4 regions of the Citricoccus sp. NPDC079358 genome follow, and region 4 is predicted to be linked to each of the others. Evidence: riboswitches for the same ligand, from Rfam matches in the RefSeq annotation. Region 4 holds a riboswitch; each other region holds the start of a gene.
What was found. Region 4 has a riboswitch for S-adenosylmethionine ahead of AB0333_RS09260 (acyl-CoA dehydrogenase family protein). Riboswitches for the same ligand answer to the same signal wherever they lie in the genome.
Positions count from the first base shown of each region.

Region 1 (5,400 bases), on a different contig from region 4:
CTGGACCGGGTCCGCACCGAGGGGACCCGAGCCGTGCTGGATCTCGGCGAGCAGTTCGACGGGGTCCGGCCGCCGTCGTTGGCCGTGCCGGCCGAGAAGCTCGCCGAGGCGCTCGAGTCCCTGGACCCCGAGGTCCGCTCCGCCCTCGAGGAGTCCATCGACCGAGCCCGCAAGGTGCACGCCGCCCAGATTCCCTCCGGGTCCGAGGTGGACCTCGGGGAAGGTGCCATCGTCGAGAACCGCTGGGTCCCGGTGAACCGCGTGGGCCTCTACGTTCCGGGCGGCCGCGCCGTCTACCCCTCCTCCGTGGTGATGAACGTGGTCCCGGCCCAGGCCGCCGGGGTCGCCTCGCTCGCGGTCGCCTCCCCGCCGCAGAAGGATTTCGGCGGCCTCCCGCACCCGGTCATCCTCGCGGCGTGCTCGCTGCTCGGCGTGGATGAGGTCTACGCCGCGGGCGGCGCCCAGGCGGTGGCCATGTTCGCCTATGGCGTGGCGGACGACGACGGCACTCGCGTGTGTGCCCCCGTGGACATGGTCACGGGGCCGGGCAACATCTTCGTGGCCGCCGCCAAGCGCGCCCTGCTCGGCACCATCGGCATCGACGCGGAGGCCGGGCCGACCGAGATCGCCGTGCTGGCCGACGGCACCGCCGATGCCCGGTGGGTGGCTGCCGACCTCATCAGCCAGGCCGAGCACGATCCCATGGCCGGCTCGGTGCTCATCACCACCTCACCCGAGCTGGCCCGGGACGTGGCGGCGGAGATCGAGCGGCAGGTGCCGGGGAGCTTCCACGAGGAGCAGATCCGCCAGGCTCTGGGCGGCCCGCAGTCCGGGATCCTGCTCGTGGGGACCCTGGACGAGGCGCTGGCCGTGGCCGACGCCTACGCCGCCGAGCACCTCGAGGTCCACACCGTGAACCCCCTGCAGACGGCCCGCCGGGTGACCAATGCCGGTGCCGTGTTCGTGGGCCCACACGCGCCCGTTCCGCTGGGCGACTACTCCTCCGGCTCCAACCATGTGCTGCCCACCGGCGGCTCCGCCCGCTACTCCTCCGGGCTGAACACGGTGAGCTTCCTGCGCCTGCAGCAGCTCATCCGCTACACGGAGACGGGGTTGAAGGAACTGGACACCAAGATCGCCGCACTGTCCACGGCAGAAGGATTGCCGGCCCACGGCGAGGCCGTCTCCCTGCGCTTCCGCTGACCTGCTGCCTGCTCCTCCGCGACCGCCGCACCCCGGGGGTGGGAGGCGGCGGTGGCGGGGGCGCGTTGGTCACGGGGGTTCATAGTTCGAGAAACCCTTTGACCGTTCCGGACGTCCGTCGTTAGTCTGGATCCAGAATCACGAGTTCCCGCTGTTACAGCCCTGGCTTGCGGGACGGCAACCCTCTTCACGCAGTAGTGGGGTGCTCCAGGTGAGGATTCGGCCTACCGGATGCCCCGGCGGGCAAGTACCGCGTTTCTGCTGGTGCCGATCGGGAGCCTCCCGTGGCGTGCCGCCGTGCAGATGCGCCTTCGGACGGAGGACCCACCATGACCGCCCTGGCTACCCACGACCTGCAGCAGACCGACCTCGACAGTGACCTCGATCGAGACCTGTCCGTACAGACCCTTCGCTCGGCCTTCTCCCACTTCCCCTCCGGCGTGGCGGCGCTCGCCGGCGTCGCCAACGGTGCGAAGGAGGGCCTCGTGGCCTCGTCCTTCACCGTCGGGGTCTCCCTGGAGCCGGCGCTGGTCTCCTTCGCCGTGCAGAACACCTCCCGCACCTGGCCCCGGCTGAAGCAGGCCGAGCGGATCGGGATCTCCATCCTCGGCGAGGACCACACCGACGTCTGCCGTCAGCTGGCCTCCAAGGAGGGGGACCGCTTCGCCGGCCTGGACATCCGGTCCACGGATGAGGGCGCGATCTTCCTGGACGGCGCCGCCCTGTGGCTGGACACCACCGTCTACTCCGAGCTGCCGGCCGGTGACCACACCATCGTCCTGCTCGAGGTGCACGGCGTGCACGATCACTCCGCAGAGCACGAGCCGATCGTGTTCCACCGCTCGGCCTTCCGCAACCTGCGCACCGCCGAGGGCAACCAGTAACCCGACCCCTCGCTTTGCGGGCAGAGAAGAGTACTGTTTTCTGCCCGCAAAGCGACCTCGGTGCCGGCGTGCGGCCCGGAGGTAGGATGTCCGGCATGCCTTCCGTCACTCCGTCCGCGCGGCGTTCGGGTTCGGGCTCGAGCACGACGCCGGCCGGCCCGGTCCGCTTGGATGCCTGGCTCTGGGGCGTGCGCATGTACAAGACCCGGTCAGCCGCCACCACGGCGTGCCGGGCCGGTCACGTCCGCCTCAACGGGCAGCCCGCCAAGGCCGCCCAACCGGTCAAGCCGGGCGACACCATCCGGTTGCGCCTTCCGGGCAGAGAGCGGATCCTCGAAGTCACCGGCCTGGTGGCCAAGCGGGTCGGCGCCCCCGAGGCGGTCCGGCACTACCTCGATCACTCCCCGGAACCCGTGCCACGGGAACTGCTGGCCGTGCCTCGCCGGGACCGCGGCGCCGGCCGACCCACCAAGCGCGACCGGCGCCAGCTGGACCGGCTCCGCAGCCGTGCCGTCCCAGAGCACGACTCTGTCCTTCGTGATCCCGGCTTCGATCCCGGCCTCGATCCCGAGTGAGCTCCTGGGCCGATGACGGACTCAGATGAACACCGGGAAAAGAATGCGCACCGGGAAAAATGGGGGCTTCAGTTCCGCGGCATCTCCCGTATTATGTGTCTCAGAAGTAGTAGTAGCAGTAAGTCCGTCACCACTGCGGACCGGTTGGCCCTCGGGCCGTTCGGAGCGTTGTAGGAAGCGGTTTCGCACACGCCGCTTCGCCCCCGTTGGAAGACCGACGGGTTTACAACCTCAGGAAAGGGCCCATCATGGCTACCGGTACCGTCAAGTGGTTCAACGCAGAGAAGGGCTACGGCTTCATCTCCCCGGATGATCAGTCCGCTGACATCTTCGTTCACTTCTCCGCCATTGAGGGCAATGGCTTCCGCGAACTGCAGGAAGACCAGAAGGTCGAGTTCGAGTCCCAGCAGGGCCCCAAGGGCATGCAGGCTGCGGCAGTCCGCCCGCTCTGATCGAGCTCGCCTGAACCCTTCAGGCTCCAGAACGGCCACCCTCCCCTCGGGGACGGTGGCCGTTCTGCTGTGACCAACGCGCCATGTCAGCGCCCCACCTCGGCGGAATCCGGTCTAGGGTACAACCATGAAATTTCGTTACCTGGGCCACAGCGGGCTCAAGATCTCAGAGATCATCTACGGCAACTGGCTCACCCACGGCTCCCAAGTCGAGAATGAGACGGCCCATGCCTGTGTGAAGGAGGCCCTGGCGCAGGGCATCACCAGTTTCGACACGGCGGATACCTACGCGAACACCAAGGCGGAAAGCGTCCTGGGTGAGGCCCTGAAGAACGAACGCCGGGAGTCCCTCGAGGTATTCACCAAGGTCTACTGGCCCACCGGCCCCAAGGGCCACAATGACACCGGCCTCTCCCGCAAGCACATCATGGAGTCCATCAACGGATCCCTGCAGCGCCTGGAAATGGACTACGTGGACCTCTACCAGGCCCACCGCTTCGACGTGGAGACCCCGTTGGAGGAGACCATGCAGGCGTTCGCGGACATCGTCCGCGCCGGCAAGGCCCTCTACATCGGCGTTTCCGAATGGCCGGCGGACAAGATCCGCGAGGCCCATGCCATGGCCGCCCAGCTCGGGTTCCAGCTCATCTCCAGCCAGCCCCAGTACTCCATGCTGTGGCGCGTCATCGAAGCCGAGGTCGTCCCGACCTGCGAGGACCTTGGACTGTCCCAGATCGTCTGGTCCCCCATGGCCGGGGGCATCCTCACCGGCAAGTACCTGCCCGGCCAACAGGCCCCGGAGGGATCCCGCGGAGCGGACGAGAAGGGCGGAGCGCGCTCGATGGCCAGCAAGATGACGGATGAGGTCCTCACCGCCGTCCAGAAGCTGCGTCCGATCGCGGACGGGCTCGGTGCCACCATGGGCCAGCTCGCGATCGCCTGGGTCCTGTCCAATCCCAACGTGGCCGGCGCCCTGGTGGGAGCGTCCCGCCCCGAGCAGATCGCCGAGAACGTCAAGGCCCTGGACCTCACCCTGGACCAGGCGACCCTGGGTGCCATTGACGCGGCCATCGGCCATGTCGTCACCGATGATCCCTCGCTCGTGTCCGTCCCCGAGGGTCGCGCCGTCTGACCTGGCCGGGCACGACTCCCCAAACTGTGACGCTTCCGTGATGTGGACATCCCTGTAGATCACGGTATGATCACAGTTAGCCGGTGTTGCCCGTTCTGCTGGACAGGGCGGGCAACACGGGGTCAAGTGCCAACCAACGGGGGGCGGAGCATGACCACCACGGCAGGACGCTCTCCTGGCCACGCCTCCCCGAGTCGAGCTCTCCGCCTCCTCGGACGTACCGTGGCCACCACCGCCGGCACCCTCGCCCTCCTCACCGGACTGGTCGGAACCGCTCAGGCCACCCCGGTGCCCTCCCCCAGCGACTCCCTGGGCCCCACGCAGTCCGCGGCCCCCGCACCCCCACCGCCGTCCCCCTCCCCGTCGCCCTCACCCCCCTCCGGCGCCAATCAGCCTCCCCAGATCGACTGCCCCGGTCTCGTCACCGAGGCCGGCGACACCGAATCCGTCCGCATCGTGGTCCTAGACCCGGACGGGGACACCATCACCCTGAGCGCGGGGAGATCCTGGCTCGGCGGTGAGGCCACCGTAGAGGGACACGTGGTGACGTACACGGCGCCCACCGATGCCCGTGGTGGTGACGGCGTCACCGTCACCGCGGACGATGGACGGGGAGGTACGTCCGAATGCGAGATCTCGATCGTGGTGCAACCCGGACCGAGCCCCACGCCCACCCCGACTCCCCCACCCACAGTCACCCCCACCCCGACGAGCCCGGCCCCCACACCGAATCCCACGAGTTCCGCCCCGGACCCCAGCCCCGAGCCGACCAGCGGGTCGGGCACGCCGACCCGAACACCGACGTCGGCCCCCGCGCCAGCCCCGAGCCACAATCCGACCACACCAGGCGGCTTGAGCCCGAGCAGCGGTGCGCCCACCGGGCCCCCCGGCAGTGGGAACGGCGGCAACGGGAACGGCGGCAACGGCGCCGCCCCGGGCGGCTCAGCCTCCGCAGATGCAGGCGGCAGCGGCTCGGGTGGCGACGGCGCGGACGGCGGCGGTTCCGAGAGTCAGACACCAGACGGCACCGGATCACCCTCCGAACCGACGGCCGAGGCGTCGAGCGCACAGAAGCTCAGCAACATCATCCGGGACACCGCCATCGCCTGCCCGGTCCGGGCCGTGGCGGATGCCGAGAAGCTCGTCGCCGGCAT
Region 1 covers NZ_JBFBLI010000007.1:62,110-67,509, reverse strand. The annotation lists gene hisD (histidinol dehydrogenase) at 1-1,203, shown strand, start outside; SAM riboswitch class IV at 1,340-1,459, shown strand; gene AB0333_RS10410 (flavin reductase family protein) at 1,533-2,087, shown strand; gene AB0333_RS10405 (RNA-binding S4 domain-containing protein) at 2,183-2,662, shown strand; gene AB0333_RS10400 (cold-shock protein) at 2,911-3,114, shown strand; gene AB0333_RS10395 (aldo/keto reductase family protein) at 3,242-4,246, shown strand; gene AB0333_RS10390 (Ig-like domain-containing protein) at 4,469-5,400, shown strand, end outside.
Region 1: linked by a shared signal. The riboswitch ahead of AB0333_RS10410 (flavin reductase family protein) and the one ahead of AB0333_RS09260 (acyl-CoA dehydrogenase family protein) in region 4 are both predicted to bind S-adenosylmethionine.

Region 2 (5,400 bases), on a different contig from region 4:
CTCCTATGCCAATCTGGCCATCCGCGGCCGGCTGATCGACCAGATCGCCGCCGAGCAGACCACGCCGGCCCTCGAGCTGAAGCCGGACCTCATCACCCTCTGCGCCGGCGGGAACGACGTGATCCGGCCGGGCGGGGACCCGGATGCGATCGCGGAGAAGCTCGACGATCTCGTCGGGAACCTCGCCGCCAGCGGGGCCACCGTGGTGCTCTTCACCGGCCCTGACATCCGGGACACTCCCGTGATGGGCCGCATCCGCGGCAAGGTGGCGATCTACAACGAGAACGTGCACACCGTGGCCCTGCGGCACGAGGCCGTGGTCGCGGACCTGTGGGCCCTGCGGGAGCTGACCCGGAAGGAGATGTGGGCCGAGGACCGGCTGCATTTCTCCCCCATCGGCCACCACACAATCACCACCATGGTGCTGGAGACCCTCAATGTCCCCCATGACCTGGTGCCGCTGGAGCCCAAGCCACCGGTGCCACGCACGTGGCGTCAGGCCCGGACCGAGGACGTGCTTTGGGCCCGTTCGCATCTGATGCCCTGGGTACTGCGGCGGTTGCGGCGCCAGTCCTCCGGTGACGGGCTCTCCCCGAAGCGGCCCCTCGCCGAGCCGATGTTCGGACACCCCATGCCGCCGGGCGCGGACACCTCCGGACAATAGGGCTTCGGGGTTCAACCCGGCGGCGTCGAGGGCTCCCGCCACCGAGGACGCGGTGGGATGATTCTCCTGCGGGGAACGATTCCCGCATCGACGCGGCCCGGTTCGAGATGGAATACCTGCTCTCCGTCGGCACCAGGAGTTGAGCCCCATGCACAGGACAACGGACGGAGAAATCCTCTCCACAGCGGTGTTGCGCACGGTGGCCGAGAGTTCCACCGCAGAACGCCTGGCCGCAGCCCAGCGACTCGTCTACGGGCCGATCCTCGACTGGGTGCGCCACAGCCCCTTCCACACCAACGCTCTCGGCCACTCGGTACATCCACCTCTCACCGACATCACCCTGGGTAGTTGGATGGGGGCCTCCCTCCTCGACCTGGCCGGGGGGACGCCGTCACGCCACGGCGCCACGCTCCTGGTATCCGCAGGTCTGCTGGCCGCGATTCCGACAGCACTCGCCGGCGCTGCCGACTGGACAGAGACCGAAGGAGCTGATCACCGGATCGGCGCGGTTCACGCGCTGGGAACAGATGCCGCCGTCTTCCTGTTCCTGGGATCCCTCATCGCCCGCCTCCGGGACCGTCACACCCTCGGGGTCGGACTCGCTGCGGCCGGCAACGTGGTCGCGGCATCGGCTGGTTTCCTCGGCGGCCACCTGGCCCTGACACGGGGCACCGCGGGAGGGTCCGGGCCGACTGAGCGCGGCGAGTGAGGGCGGCTAGAGGCCTAGAGGCCCAGCACCCGCGTCATCTCCGCGGCCACCTGGTCCAGGTCCGTCAGGAACCCGTCGTGCCCAATCGGAGAATCGATCATGTGGACCGGGACGTCGCCGGGCAGCTGGCGGGCGAGCTCCTGGGACTGGCCCGGGAAATACAGGCGGTCGGACTCGACGGCGGCGATGAACGGTGTCACCTGGATGGAGCCCAGCACCTCCGCTTCCGTGCCGCGGCCGCGGGAGACGTCGTGGCTCATCAGGGCTTCGGTCAGCACCAGGTAGCTGTTGGCGTCGAAGCGTTTGATCAGCTTGGCCGCCTGGTAGTCCAGGTAGGACTCGACCTGATAGCGCCCCTGCCGCCGGACCGGCTCCCCGAACGGGTTCTCCTCGGGCTGCGCGGCGCGCCCGAAGCGGGAGACCATGTCCGGTTCGGATCGGTAGGTGATGTGCGCGATCTTGCGGGCGATGCCCAGCCCGCCGTCCGGCGTCGGGCCCGGGTAGTAGTCCCCGCCGCGGAAGTTCGGGTCCAGGGTGATGGACTGCACCTGCGCCTGGGCGAAGGCGATCTGCTCGGCGGTCGAGTGCGCCCCGCAGGCGATGACGGCCATGCCGGCCACACGGTCCGGGTAGGCGGTGGCCCACTCCAGGGCGCGGGCACCTCCCATGGAGCCGCCGATCACCGCCTGGAAACGCTCGATGCCCAGGGCGTCGGCCAACCGCGCCTCGGCATGGACGGAGTCGCGGATGGTGGTGAACGGGAAGCGGGATCCCCAAGGGGTGCCCTCCGGGTCCAGCGAGGACGGTCCGGTACTTCCGTAACAACCGCCGAGGATGTTCGGGGCGATCACGAACCAGGTATTGGTGTCGATGGGGCAGCCGGGGCCGACGACACCCTCCCACCAGCCCTCCTCCGGATCACCGGAGGAGGCCGCCACGTGCGTGGACCCGGTCAGGGCATGCAGCACCAGCACGGCGTTCGACTTCTCGGCGTTGAGCGTGCCCCAGGTCTCGTAGGCGATCTCCACCTCCGGCAGGTGGCCACCGGTCTCGAAGTCCAAGGCGCCGATGCGCCGAGTGTGCAGGCCGCCGTCGGGTAGGCCCGTGGCGGTCGGCTGGGGGGTGGTCGTGGTCATGCGAATACCTCCGGCCCTAGGCGCTCACGTCGGCCGCGGCGAAGCCGTTGTCCAGATCGGCCAGGATGTCTTCGATGCTCTCCACACCCACGGACAAGCGGACCAAGCCGGGGGTGACACCGGTGGCACGCTGCTCCTCCTCGGTGAGCTGGGAATGCGTGGTGGATGCCGGGTGGATGACGAGCGAGCGGACATCACCGATGTTGGCCACGTGGTGGTGCAGGCGCAGGGCGTCCACGAAGCGGGCCCCGGCCTCGCGGCCGCCGGCGATCTCGAAGGAGACGAAGCCGGCCGGGCCCTTCGGCAGGTACTGCTTCGCGCGCTCGTGCCAGGGACTGGAGGCCAGCCCGGGGTAGATCACGGCCTCGGCCAGGGCGTGGCCGTCCAAATACTCGGCCACCTGGCGGGCGTTCGCCACGTGGCGCTCCATGCGCAGGGACAGGGTCTCGAGGCCCAGGTTGAGCAGGAAGGCGTTGAAAGGGCTGATCGCGCTGCCGTAGTCGCGCAGCAACTGGACCCGCGCCTTGAGTACGAAGGCCAGGTTGGCCCCGAGGATGCCGTCCACGCCCAGGTCCCGGGCGAAGACGATCCCGTTGTAGCTCTCGTCCGGGGTGTTGAAGCCCGGGAAGCGCTCGGGCTGGGCGGCGAAGTCGAAGGTGCCGCCGTCCACGATCACGCCGGCCATCGCCGCGGCGTGGCCGCCGAGGTACTTGGTGGCCGAGTGGACCACGATGTCCGCACCGTGCTCGATCGGGCGCAGCAGGTACGGGGTGGCCAGGGTGTTGTCCACGATCAGCGGCAGCCCGGCGCCGTGGGCGACGTCGGCGACGGCGCGGATGTCCAGCACGTCCCCGCGGGGGTTGCCGAGGGTCTCACCGAACAGGGCCTTGGTGTTGTCCTGGATGGCGTTCTGCCACGCCTCCGGGCTGTCCGGGTCCTGCACGAAGGTGGTGGTGATGCCGATCTTGGCCAGGGTGTGCTTGAACAGGTTCTGCGTGCCGCCGTACAGCGAGGCGGACACGACCACATGGTCCCCCGCCCCGGCGAGGTTGAGGATGGAGAAGGTGGTGGCCGCCTGGCCCGAGGCCAGCAGTAGTGCCCCGACCCCGCCCTCCAGGGCGGCGATCTTGCCTTCAACGGCTTCCTGGGTGGGGTTGCCGATGCGCGAGTAGATCGGGCCGAGATCCTTCAGGGCGAAGCGGTCGGCGGCGACCTCGGCGGACGGGAAATCGAAGGAGTTCGACTGGATGATCGGCAGCACCGTGGCGCCGTAGGGGTTCTCCTCCGGGATCCCGGCATGGACCTGGCGGGTCTCGAAGCCCCACTGGGCTGGATCGGCGGCCTCGGTGTTCGGGGTGCTGGGGGTGTTGGTGGGGTTGTCAGTCACGTGACGGCTCCTGTCAGTCCAGGGCCACCGGTGTGGTGCCGGCGGGCAGGGACATCGTCCAGCAACCCGACGCGGCGTGGTGGCCCGCGCTTGCCGGTGCCGGTCGGCACCTGCCTGGTCCTCACCCGGGGCACCCCACCGCGAGCTGGAGGGTTGCCGGCCAGCAAGCCGGGGCTTGATGCTGGCACTCATGACCTTCGTCAAGTCTGCCAGATCGGCTCCGGGGATTCATCCCCGGCCGCCCTGGGGCGTAGCATTGCGCCGCACGGTGCTCCCGCGGCCCTCGTCATCAGGGACGCCGAATAACCGGCACCGGCTGCCGGTCAGACCTGTGACGTCGACCACATTTCAAGTGAGGTTAACCTAACCAGTCCGGGCCGGAAGAAAGTGCAACGATAAGAGCATGATGCGCCTGGATCACGTCTCGTACGCCGTTGGACCCGAAGAAGGACTTGCCGCCACGGTGGCCCGTCTCGCCGAAACGCTCGGCATCGAGCGCGTCAAGGGCGGTGTCCACCCCCGCTTCGGCACGCGCAATGCGATCTTCCCGCTGCGCAACCGCCAGTACCTCGAGGTCGTGGAGGTCTTGGACCACCCCTCCTCGGAGAAGGCCCCGTTCGGCCAGGCCGTGCGCGCCCGCTCCGAGATGGGCGGCGGCTGGATGGGCTGGTGTGTCTCCGTGGACGACCTCGCCCCGTTCGAGGAGCGCCTGGAACGCCAGTCCGTGCCCGGCAACCGCAAGTTCCCGGACGGCCGCGAACTCACCTGGCGCCAGATCGGCATCAAGGGCCTCATCGCCGATCCCCAGGTCCCGTACCTCTTGCGCTGGGATGAGGGCACCGAGGACCTGCACCCCTCACAGGCCCACACGCCTCAGGCCGAGTTGTCCTCCATCACGATCGCCGGCTCCCGCGACCGCGTGCGCGGCTGGTTGGGCCTGGACGACCCGGAGGAGACGGTCGGGGACATCAACGTGGTCTTCGAATCGCCCTCCGGCACCCCCGGCATCCTGGAGGTCACCTTCGAGACCCCCCAGGGCACCGTCACGCTCTGACCCCACGCACCACCCTGCGTTGAGTCCGGAGGGATTCACCTCTCAGCCCCGATATACGTGAATCCCTCCAGACTCACGTCACGGATTCAGGTGCCGAACAGGCCTGCCGCCACCAGCAGCGGGTACGCCACGAAGCCGGCGGCATTCAGCAGGAAGTGCGCGATCACCAGCGGCATCACCCGCCGGTATCTCAGGTAGACCGCGCCGAACACCAGCCCCATCAGCAGGTTGCCGATCCCCGGGCCCACCCCCTGGTAGAGGTGGTAGGCACCCCGCAGGACCGCGCAGCCCACCACCACGGCCACGGGATTCAGGGGCACGACGGCGCCGCTCGCCCAGGCGCGTAGCCCACTGTGACTGCCGGGCTGGCCCGCCACCATCCCAGCACGCCGCTGTTGCAGGTAGCCGAGCCGGTCGAAGAGCCACGCCACCACGATGACCTCCTCCAGC
Region 2 covers NZ_JBFBLI010000011.1:69,829-75,228, reverse strand. The annotation lists gene AB0333_RS13385 (SGNH/GDSL hydrolase family protein) at 1-664, shown strand, start outside; gene AB0333_RS13380 (DUF2231 domain-containing protein) at 813-1,373, shown strand; gene AB0333_RS13375 (homoserine O-acetyltransferase) at 1,388-2,509, opposite strand; gene AB0333_RS13370 (PLP-dependent transferase) at 2,526-3,896, opposite strand; SAM riboswitch class IV at 3,978-4,092, opposite strand; gene AB0333_RS13365 (VOC family protein) at 4,300-4,950, shown strand; gene AB0333_RS13360 (CPBP family intramembrane glutamic endopeptidase) at 5,037-5,400, opposite strand, start outside.
Region 2: linked by a shared signal. The riboswitch ahead of AB0333_RS13370 (PLP-dependent transferase) and the one ahead of AB0333_RS09260 (acyl-CoA dehydrogenase family protein) in region 4 are both predicted to bind S-adenosylmethionine.

Region 3 (5,400 bases), on a different contig from region 4:
AGGACGTCGCGGTGGTCGAGTTCCGGATCCAGGCCGCGCAGGACCTCGCCCCGTTCCTGGGCCGCCCGGGCTCGCTGCTCCGCCACGAGGCTGTGCTCGGTGCGGCGTACGGGGGAGTATCCGTTCGGGGGCCGGCCCCGCCGGCCGGTCTCGACGGGAGCCCTGGCGACGAGCCCCTCACCCTCCAAGACCCGGAGGTGGTCGCGGGCGGTGTTCAGCGGCAGGCCGGTCTCCTCGGCGAGCTCCTGCAGGAGCCGGCCCGGGAGGCGCTGCACCGCGTGCAGCAGCCGCAATCGGCTCCTCTGTGTGAGCCCCCGAAAGTCCTCCACCCGCCGCGGCATGCTCCCATGATACTGAGCGGCGGCACCCGGATAAACGGCTCCGAGACGGGTGCCAAGGGTCCACCTGGCCTCCCGGGTCCTCAAGAAAGGCTGAGGGCCTGATCCGCGGGTAACAGTTCGAAGGGCACCGGAAGGGTGGAGATCCCGTTGACCTGCAGGGCGACCGCGTGGCCACCGGGATGGTAGCGGCGGGTGGTGATCGCCCGGAAGGAGTGCGACCGGTTCACGGCCATCTCCTCTCCGGGCTGGAGGGTCCGGGTGGTCAGCTTGAAGACCTTGGTGCTGAGGGTGCTGTTGGCCTTGCGATGGTGGATCACGTAGTCGATGGCGAGACGAGCGGGCTCCGGGCCGACGTTGCGCACCACCGCGGTGAAGCGGACCTCTCCGCCCCAGGGCACCCGGGCCTCGGTGAGATGCGGCCCGTCAATGTCGACGGACACGGGCCCGAATCCGAGCAGGTCCAGTGCCCCTGGGTGGCCGTTCTTGAGGAGGGTCCGCAGACCGTGGCGTACCAGCGCAGGCGTCTGCGGACCAGGGTCCGCCAGCCATCGCTGGGCCGTCGAGACAACGAGGTCCGGGGCATCCCGGCTGAGGTCGTTGAGGTGGTTGGCCACCGAACGCCGGACGTACTCACTGGGATCCCGGTACAGAGCCTCGAGGAGGGGCACGGTCACGCCGGGATGGGCGGTGATGGCCGGGATGCGCACCGCCCAGGGGAGGTAGGGGCGGGTGCCCTCGCTGGCCAGGCGTCTGATGTGCTCGTCCGCGGAATCCGTCCACACGGCGATGATCGCCAGTCCTCGGTCCAGGTCGTGACGCAGGAGGGTGCGGAGGGAGAACTCCGAGGTGAGCCGGCCCGTGAGTTCTGCCAGGAGGGCCATGGCGTCCGTGAACGCTGCTGCGGTGTTCTCTTGGACGGCCCGGGCGGCGACCGCACCGGTGACCGGCCAGATGAGCCAGCCGGAGAAATCCGAGCTGCTGTCCCGCGCCTGACGGATGACGTGGGCGAGTGACTGATAGTCGCCCGGGAGGTCGACCAGGAGAGCCTCCCGTAGCAGGTCCGCGCGCTCGCGGAGGGCGAGGCCGTCGAGCGACTCCGCGGCTCGGGGCAACGAATGCAGGTCCGTCCCCGGCACGACCCGCCGGATGGAACGGGTCAGTGCGGTGGCGGCGCGTGCACCCAGGAGCTCGTCAGCGGAAGGCATGCGATCATTATCGCCGGGCGGGGTCCGGCGCAGGGGACCGACCCGAAGCAGCCAGGCAGATGTGACCCGGGCGGGCGTTCGGCCACAGGACCATGGACGGCCCGGGATTCCGGGAGCGAGAATCTGGACCACTGACAACACCAGGAGCGAGGCACGCCCATGACGACGATCGCCGACCACGACGCCTACATCGCAGCGGCACCCGAGCCGTTCCGGCCGGAGTTGCAGCGCCTACGCTCGATCCTGGCCCGCACTCTGCCGGAGGCGGAGGAGATGGTGGCCTACAACATGCCGGGGTTCAGCATCGGTGGCACGGTCGTCGCGAGCTATGCGGCGTTCAGCAAGCAGTGCGGGCTGTATCTCCTGCCGGGCGCCCTCTCCGCACATGCCGATGACATCGCGGCCGCCGGCCTCAAGGCGACCAAGACCGGCATCACCTTCTCGCCGCGCAAGCCGATCCCGGACGAGCTCGTCGAACGGCTGGCGCGGGCTTCGCGCCAGGAGGCCGAGGCCTGAGGGCTCAGCCTGGCCGGTTTCGGACGACGTGGCAGGCCAGGTCATGAAGAGATGACCTCCCATGACGACCTATGGCGTGGTCTCGGCGGTCTTCGCGCACACCGGAGCGTAGAAGTCGTCAGATTAATCAGGTGATGCGGACAGGACCGTGAGTTCGTAGCCTCGTCCCCAGAATCACGAGTTCCGGTGCGAAGCCCTGGCTGGCCGGACTGCAACCCTCTCGCTGTGGTGGGGTGCACCAGGTGATGATTCGGCCGGCCCGCAGCGGTGACCGGCAAGTACAGCCTGCCGAAGACATCCCTGGATGATCGCTGCTCGGCGAGGCCATCCGAGAGGGCACCCATGACCACTGTTTCACCTACCCCGGCGCCGGCCCGTGCGAGCGCCGAGGAGATCCGCGCCGAGTTCGCACCCCTGTTCTCCCGTATCCGCGCGGGTGCCGTGGAGCGCGAGCGGTCTCGGGAGTTGCCGTTCCTGGTGGTGGAGGAGCTGAAGCAGACGGGCTTCACCGCGCTGCGGGTCCCCCTCGAGTTCGGAGGCCGAGGCGTGGGGTTGAGCGAATTCGCTGCCCTGCTGGTGGACCTGGCCGCGGCCGATTCGAACGTCGCGCACTTGCTGCGCGGCCACATCGCCTTCTTGGAGCGGCTGCTGCTGAGGCCCCCCGGGAACCACCGCGATCAGTGGCTGCGTCGGATCGGTGCGGGGGCGCTGATCGGCAATGCTGCCTCGGAGCGCAACGAGCTGACGGAGATCACCACCCGGCTGGAGGAGCGCGGCGGGCGGTGGACCGTCACCGGTACGAAGTATTACACCACCGGCAGCATCTACGCGGATTGGATCTCCCTGTCCGCGGTCCGAGGGGAGACGCGGCATTCGGTGCTGGTGGACGCCTCCCACCACGGGGTGCGGGTGGCGGACGACTGGGACGGCTTCGGCCAACAGTTGACCGCCAGCGGCGGCCTCACCCTCACCGACGTGCCCGTGGACCCACAGGACATCCGCGCCTTCGAGCCGGAGGATCCGCAGGCCGGGTTCGGGGTCGGGCTCTTCCAGGTGATCCTGCTCCTGGTGGCGGCAGGAGTGGCCCAGTCGGCGGTGCAGGACGCGATGGACTATGTCCGCCCCCGGCGGCGGACCTTCGCCCACCGGGGCGAGCTGGCGCCCCGGGAGGAGGACGTGGTCCAGACCGTGGTCGGGGAGGTCGCCGCCAAGGCCCACGCCGCCCGGCTGATCGTGCTGGGGCAGGTGGCGGCGCTGGACGCGTATGCGCGGAAGGCCGCCGACGGGGCCCGGGAAGGCACTCAGGATGAGGTGGCGTCCCTGGCGGAGGAATCCGCACAGTTGGCCCGGGAGGTATTCCAGGCGCAGCTGGTGGTCCTTGAGCTGGTGCAGCGGGCCACCACCGAGATCTTCGAGGTGGGCGGGGCCTCGGCCACGAGCACCAGCCGGAGCCTGGACCGGCACTGGCGCAACGCCCGCACCATCGCCAGCCACAACCCCGCGAAGTACCGGGCCCGGGCGGTCGGCGAGTACCTGCTGACCGGCGAGTTCGCGCTCTGGGGCGGCAAGGGGCCGGCGGGCGCCCCGGCAGTCCAGGAGGGCCAGGACGCCCAGGAGGCCCCAGAGGGCCAAGCCGGGCCAGCAGGCAATGCCGGTCGGGGTGACGCTGACCATGGCCGCCACCTTTGAGGAACTGCTCGAGGCCGGCGAATCCGCGGACGTGACCGGGTGGGACTTCTCCTGGCTGCAGGGCCGGGCCACAGAGGAACGGCCTCCGTGGGGCTACGCCGGCCAGCTCGCCCGTCAGCTCCGGGACGCCTCCGCCTCCCTGGACATCCAGACCGGCGGCGGGGAGGTCCTGGCGCAGGCCGAGACGTTCCCACCGACCGCCGTGGCCACGGAGTCCTGGCCGCCGAACCTCGCACGGGCCAGCGCCCGGCTCCACCCCCGCGGCGTGGTGGTGGTGGCGGACCCGGATGAGCCGCCGCTGCCGTTCGCCGATGCGGCCTTCGACCTGGTCACCAGCCGGCACCCCGCGAGCCTCTGGTGGGAGGAGATCGCCCGGGTCCTGAAGCCCGGGGGCACGTACCTCGCCCAGCACGTGGGCCCGGCCAGCGCGTTCGAACTCATCGAGTTCTTCCTCGGCCCCCAGCCGGGCGCCCGCCACGTGCGGGACCCGGAGGCGGAGGCGGACGACGCGCGGGCGGCAGGACTGGAGGTCGTCGACCTCCGCAGGGCTCGGCTGAGGATCGAGATCCATGACGTGGCCGCCGTGGTCTACCTGCTGCGCAAGGTCATCTGGTGGGTGCCCGGATTCACCGTGGCGCACCACCGATGTCGGCTGAAGGACCTGCATGACCACATCCAGACCCACGGGCCGTTCATCACCCATTCGACACGGCACCTCATCGAAGCACGCCAACCCACCATCACCGGGGAGAACCAGTCATGACCACCCAGAACCATCCCGCCAGAACATCCCGCCGGACCACGCTGTGGCTGGCCGCGGCGCCCCTGGCCCTGGCCCTCGCCGCCTGCAGCCCGGCCGGTCAGACGGCCTCCACCGGACCCGTGGAGAAGGAGGGGGGCACCCTGACGTACCTCGACGCCGAGGCCTCCCGCTCCACCCAGCTCCAGGGCGCCGGGACGTGGCAGGACAGTGCCTACGTGGAGAACGTCACCGACCGGCTCGTCTGGAAGGACCCGGAGACCGGGGAACTGCTCCCGTACATCGCCGAGTCCTGGGACGTCTCCGAGGACGGCCTGACCTACGAGTTCACCATCCGCCCGGGGGTGACCTACTCGGACGGGACGCCGTTGGACGCGGCGAGCGTGCAACGCAACCTCCAGTGGCAGGCCGACGGGGACGAGGCCAAGGGCATCCAGCCGAACAACCAGTTCCCCGCGGTCGAGTCCGTGGAATCGGAGGGGGACACCGTGACGGTGGCCCTGGAGCACCCGTACGCCGAGTTCCTCGACGTCCTCTCGGGCTGGTCCGCCTCCCTCGTGGCCGATGCCACCATCGAGGCCTCACTGGAGGAGCAGCAGCAGATCACCGGGCTCATCGGCAGCGGCCCCTTCGTGGTGGAGAGCGAGAAGTACGGCGAGGAGATCGTTTTCGCCAAGCGTGAGGGCTACGACTGGGCGCCCGAGGGCGTCGGCCACGAGGGGGAGGCCTACCTGGACCGGGTGGTGGTCCGCGCCGTCACGGATGACACCGTGCGCATCGGCACCTTCCGCTCCGGGCAGGCGGACGCCATCCGCTACATCCAGCCCAGTGACGAGACCCAGCTTGCGGAGCAGGGGGCCCAGATCATCTCCGCCCAGGGGCTGGGGGC
Region 3 covers NZ_JBFBLI010000004.1:262,211-267,610, reverse strand. The annotation lists gene AB0333_RS07505 (helix-turn-helix domain-containing protein) at 1-341, opposite strand, end outside; gene AB0333_RS07500 (DNA alkylation repair protein) at 422-1,546, opposite strand; gene AB0333_RS07495 (DUF1801 domain-containing protein) at 1,706-2,062, shown strand; SAM riboswitch class IV at 2,235-2,349, shown strand; gene AB0333_RS07490 (acyl-CoA dehydrogenase family protein) at 2,405-3,751, shown strand; gene AB0333_RS07485 (class I SAM-dependent methyltransferase) at 3,735-4,514, shown strand; gene AB0333_RS07480 (ABC transporter substrate-binding protein) at 4,511-5,400, shown strand, end outside.
Region 3: linked by a shared signal. The riboswitch ahead of AB0333_RS07490 (acyl-CoA dehydrogenase family protein) and the one ahead of AB0333_RS09260 (acyl-CoA dehydrogenase family protein) in region 4 are both predicted to bind S-adenosylmethionine.

Region 4 (5,400 bases):
AGGCGCCGGCGTCCTGATCAGGACGGGCGTCCTGGCCGGACTCGGCCACGGCCGAGAGAACGCGGTCCCGCAGGTCGGCGGGAGGCTCGGCCGGTGTGCTCACCGCCAGGCGGGAGACGGTGCTGGTGAGGGCCTCGGCCCGGGCGCGGAGCTCGGGGTCCGAGCCGAGCCGCTGCTCGATGGCGCGGCGCTCGTCCTCGTCCACGGCGTCCAGGGCCCAGGCGGCGAGCAACTCCGCGTCGAACTCGTTCTTGATCTCGTGCTCGTTTCCGTTCGTCATGCTCCCACCCCCAAACAGTCCTGTAGTCGTTGGAGCGCACTGCGCATCCGGGATTTCACGGTGGCCAGTTTGGCCCCGAGTCGTTCAGCGACCTGCCGGTAGGTCAGTCCGCCGTAGTAGGCCTGCGTCACGGCCTCGTATTCCAGGCCGGTCAGCGTGCCGAGGCATTTCGTCACGCGTTCCCGGTCCTCCGCCGATTCCACGGCCTCGGACACGTCGTCCCGGTCCCTCTCGAACCCGGCGACCCCGGCCCGTTCCTCCCGGTACCGGCCGGACTGGGTGGAACGGATCAGGTCGACGGCCCTGCGGTGGGTGATCGAGCAGACCCAGCCGACCACGGATCCGCGGTCAGGGTTGAAGCGCTCGGCGGAGCGCCACACATCCACGAGGGCCTCCTGCGTGACGTCAGCCGCGAGGTCGGCGTCGCGCACGATCTTCCGCGCCAGGCCGTAGGCCGAGGGGGCCACGGCGTCGTAGAAGGCGGCGAAAGCCTCCTGGTCTCCGGTGGCACTGCGCTGGAGCAGGCCCACCAAATGGGCGTCCCGCTCGCGCGCAGCACTGCGGCCGGGTCCGGTGCCTGCAGTGCTCGTCATGGCTCCACCCTATCCGGGCATGGGGCCGGCACCGGCCTAACGGTCAGGGGCGTCGTTCAACAAGGGTGGTGTCTTCATCCGCATGGCTCCTTGGGTGTCGGTCCGGTGGTGGTCCGGTGGGGTGGTGGTCCGGTGGCCTGCTCGGGTGCAGGGTGCTGTCTGGTGTTCGGAGCCGATGCCCCTGCGGATGGGTCGGGCTTCAGACCTCGTCGGTGGCGCCGGTCTGGAGGTAGGGCACCGTGGGGGTGCCGTTGACCTCCCAGTCGCCCACCATCCGGGCCATGAACACGGCCGGATCGTGGCTGGCGATGGTCCTGGCGTTGCGCCAGTGCCGGTCCAGCTGCAGGTCCGTGCTGGTGGCGGAGGCGCCGAGCGTGTCGAAGATCCGCGTGCAGGTGTCCAGCACCAGCTTGGGCACCATCACGTGTGCCCGGTGCGCCGTCAGGGCGGCGCGGTGCATCGCCTCGGCCGCGGCGCCCTCCGATTCCCCGTCCGGCTGCTCCAGCCCGACGGCGGTGAGCTCCAGTGCCGCGTCCAGGTCCCGTCCGGCGGCGCGCACGAGTTCCTCGGCGGTCGCCTGCTGGGCGGAGAGCTCGCCGATAATCCCCAGCAGCTGGTCGTCCTCACGCGGGGTCAGCCCGCCCCCGGTGTTGGGTGAACGCTTCCGCCGCCGTGTCTGCTCCACCCCGTCGCGCAGCGCGGCCCGTCCGATGCCCGCCAGCAACGCCATCAGGGTGGACTCGTGGTGCAGCGGGACCGGTCCGTCGGCGGGCGGCAATGCCATCAGCTCCTCGACGCCGGCCCCGTGGAACTCCATGGTCCCCGTCCCGGTGAGGCGCTGTCCGAAGCCGTCCCAGTCGTCCTTCACGGTGATCCGCGGTTGCCGCACCCGCACCACGGCGAGCGCGACGTCGGCCCGCTGGGAGCCGCCCCGGCCGCCCGAGCCGACGGCCGGCGTCGTGCCCTGGTGCGTGGCACTCCGGGAGGTGGTGGCGCGGGGCAGGACTTTGCGCCGGAAGGCACGGGACACGCTCCGGTCCAGCTGGACGGTGGCCAAGGCCCACGTGGAGAAGATGCTGCCGGTGGTGTAATACTTGCTGCCGCTGATCAGCAGCTGCCCCGCCTCGTCCTGGGAGACGGTGGTCCCGAGCCCGCCGAGCGGTGCATCGCGTCCCTCGGACAGGGCGCTGCCGGCCACCTCTCCCTCGACCACGCGCCGCAGCCAACGATCCTGGACCGTGCGGTCGGGCTGGGCCAGCACATGCTGGACGAAGCTGAGGTGGCTGCGCACCAAGTGGGCCGTGTTGGCGTCCACCGCGGCCAGGTCCATCAGCAGCCGGAAGGCGTCCTCCTGGCTCGCCCCCGCTCCGCCAGCGGACTCCGGGACGCTAAGGGCGCCCAGACCCTGTTCGCGGAGCTGCTCGAAGGCCGCGAAGGGCAGGTGACGGCCAGCTTCCCGTGGCAGCTCCCCCTGTGCCACCTCGGCGAAGGCCGGGGCGAAGCGGTCGGACAGGGTGGTGTAGCGGGACGGCAGGGTCGTCATGAGAAGGGCTCCATCGTTCCTGGCGGTAGCACCCTGGCCCCAGGCGGGCGGGTTGCTGCGGCGTCGACGAGCCAGATCTCTCGGCCGCTCTGGATGGTGGTCCCCTCCATCAGACCACTCGGCGACGGCCCGGGTCCAATGCGAGGTATGCGGTGAGGTCAGAGAACCGTGATTTCTCCTGACCCCACCGGGTCATGCTGTGAGGTAGGCGTTGTCTACTGTTCGGAGACCGGGGTCAGGACGCCGGCGACCAGCGGGTTGTCCGTGGTCTCCAGGTACTCCTCGAACCGGGGATCGGAAAAGACCTCAACGAGCTTGCGGGTCTCCGGGGTGTCCTTGAACTCGGTCCCCACGATCAGCCACGAGGCGTAGGTCCGGGGCGGGTCCGGGAACAGGATGCCCTTGTCCCGGCCGATCTTGCCGGCGTCAAAGATGTTGGTGTAGCCGAGGGCGGCGTCCACCGAGTCCAAGGTCCGGGCCATGGACAACAGGTCGATCTCGGTGAAGTCGAAACGGCGGGGATTCTCCACCACGTCCTTGAGCTGGGCGGTGCGCGGCTCAATGTCCGGGTCCAGCCCGATGAGGCCCTCGCGCTCCAACAGCCACAGCGCCTGGCCCTGGTTGGCCAGGTCTGTGGGCACGGCCACGGTGGCGCCGTCCGGCAGGTCCTCCACGTCGTCGTACCGGGTGGAGTACAGGCCGAAGGCCCACTGGTAGATCTCCACCGTGGTGGACAGGTCGAAGTCGTTGCCCTCCGCCACCTGCTTCATGTACCACTGGTGCTCGAAGATCGTGGCGTCCACCTGGCCCTCGGCCACGGCCCGGTTGGCCTGGACCCCATCCGCGATGCCCACAGCCTCGATCTCGACGCCGTAATCGGGCGCGATCTCCTCAGCCACGAACTCCACCAGGCTCTCCTCTCCGGCCATGGCCGGCTCGTAGTGCACCGTCAGCGGTCGGGTGATCTCGGCCTCGCCGCCGGCGGCCACGGCCGGCCGGTTGGATTGCTGAATCACCACGAGGCCCAGCGCCAGGGCGGCCACCGTGGTGATGGCCGCCAGCGACCAGGGCAGCACGGTGCGTGACTTTCGCAGGGTGAAGCCGTGATCGTGTCCGGCCGTCGCCTTCTCCCCGGTGGTCGCCGGAGTCTTCTTCTCGGGGTTCATAGGAGATCCTTCAACAGGGGTGCGGGGCCGCTCAGGGCCGGGTCAGTGAACGGGCGATCCGGTCGCCGACGAACTGGACGAGCTGGACGGTGATGATGAGCAGGACGATCGTGCCGAGCATGACGGTCATGTCGAAGCGCTGGTAGCCGTAGGTCACGGCCAGGAAGCCGATGCCGCCCGCGCCGATGGTCCCGGCAATGGCCGAGTATTCGATCATCGAGATGGTGTTCAGGGTGATGGCGGAGGCCAGGCCGGGCAGGGCCTCGCGCAGTTGCGTCTGACGGATGATCTGTGCTGGGGATGACCCCGTCACGAGACCGACGGCCATGTTCTCCCGCGGCAGGTCGTTCAGGGTGTTCTGGACCAACCGGGCGAAGAACGGGATGCCGGCGATCGTCATGGGCACCACGGCCGCGGCGATGCCCAGGGTGGTGCCGGTGATCCACCGGGTCAGCGGGATGATGGCCGCCATCAGCACGAGGAACGGCAGAGACCGACCCATGTTGACCGCCCAGCTGAGCAGCCCGTAGGCCCGGTCCTGCGGGAACAGCCCGCGCGGGCTCGTGTTGTACAGCAGCACGCCGGTGGCCCCGCCGATCATGACCACCAGCATCATCACGATGCCCACCATGGCCCACGTCTCCCCGTAGGCCGGCAGCAGCAGGGCAGGCAGCTCGGACAGCGGAGTATCGGAGAGCAGCGGCTGGGAGGAGTCTGCGGTCGCACTCATGCCGTCGCCCCCGCCGTCGCGCCGGCCGGGATCTGGGTGGCGCCTGACGGCGGCGGGCCGGCGCGGTCTGGACTCGCAGCCGAGATGGCGGTCCCGGCGGGACTGGACCGGCCGGCGTCGCTCCTCAGGCGGGCACTGAGCCCGAGCCCGTTCAGGGCGCCGATGGCGCGCTGGGCCTGCTCGCTGCGGACCCCGACGACGGCGCGGCCCAGGGCGGTCGCGCCGCGGGCCTCGATGGTGCCTCCGAGCAGGGCCAGGCGGATCTGGTGGTCCACCGCCACTCGGGTGAACCATTCGGGGTCCACGTCCCCATCCCGGTAGGCGAGATCCAGGAAGGTGTCGAAGCCGGCCGGCAGCGGCAGCGCGGCGATCGGCAGCAGCTGCCCGCCAACGGTGGAGTCCTGGTCCGCGACGAGGGACGGCAGCGAGCCGTACTCCGCGAGCCGGCCGTGGGACAGGGAGGCCACCTGGTCGGCGACGTTCCGGACCACGTCCATCTCATGGGTGATGAGGATGATGGACAAGCCTAGGTCGGTGCGCAGGTCGGCGAGCAGGGACAGGATCTGCGCGGTGGTGTCCGGGTCCAGGCCGGAGGTGGACTCGTCCGAGAGCAGAATCCGGGGCCGAAGGGCCAGGGCCCGGGCGATGCCTACCCGTTGCCTCTGCCCGCCGGAGAGTTGACCGGGGTAGGAGTCGGCCTTGTGCAGCAGTCCGACGCGGTCCAGCAGCTCGGCCACACGGTCCTGCATCTCGTGGTGGACCACCCCGAGGTTGCGCAACGGGAGGGCGACGTTCTCGGCCACGGTGATGCGGCGCAGCAGGGCGGAGTGCTGGAAGATCGTGCCGATGGCACGGCGGGCAGAACGCAGCTGGCGGCCCCGGAGCCGGGACAGGTCGCTGCCATCCACCAGGATCTCGCCGCGGGTGGGCTTCTCCAACAGGGAGATGCAGTGCGAGAGGGTCGTCTTGCCGGCCCCGGAGGGCCCGACCACGGCGGTGATGGAGCCTTCCGGCACGGTCAGATCGATGCCCTTGAGCACCTCGACGGTCCCCCCACGCCCGGTGTAGGCCTGGTGCAGGTCGCGGAT
Region 4 covers NZ_JBFBLI010000006.1:67,843-73,242, reverse strand. The annotation lists gene AB0333_RS09270 (anti-sigma factor) at 1-280, opposite strand, end outside; gene AB0333_RS09265 (sigma-70 family RNA polymerase sigma factor) at 277-873, opposite strand; gene AB0333_RS09260 (acyl-CoA dehydrogenase family protein) at 1,073-2,416, opposite strand; SAM riboswitch class I at 2,424-2,516, opposite strand; gene AB0333_RS09255 (MetQ/NlpA family ABC transporter substrate-binding protein) at 2,632-3,582, opposite strand; gene AB0333_RS09250 (methionine ABC transporter permease) at 3,614-4,312, opposite strand; gene AB0333_RS09245 (ATP-binding cassette domain-containing protein) at 4,309-5,400, opposite strand, start outside.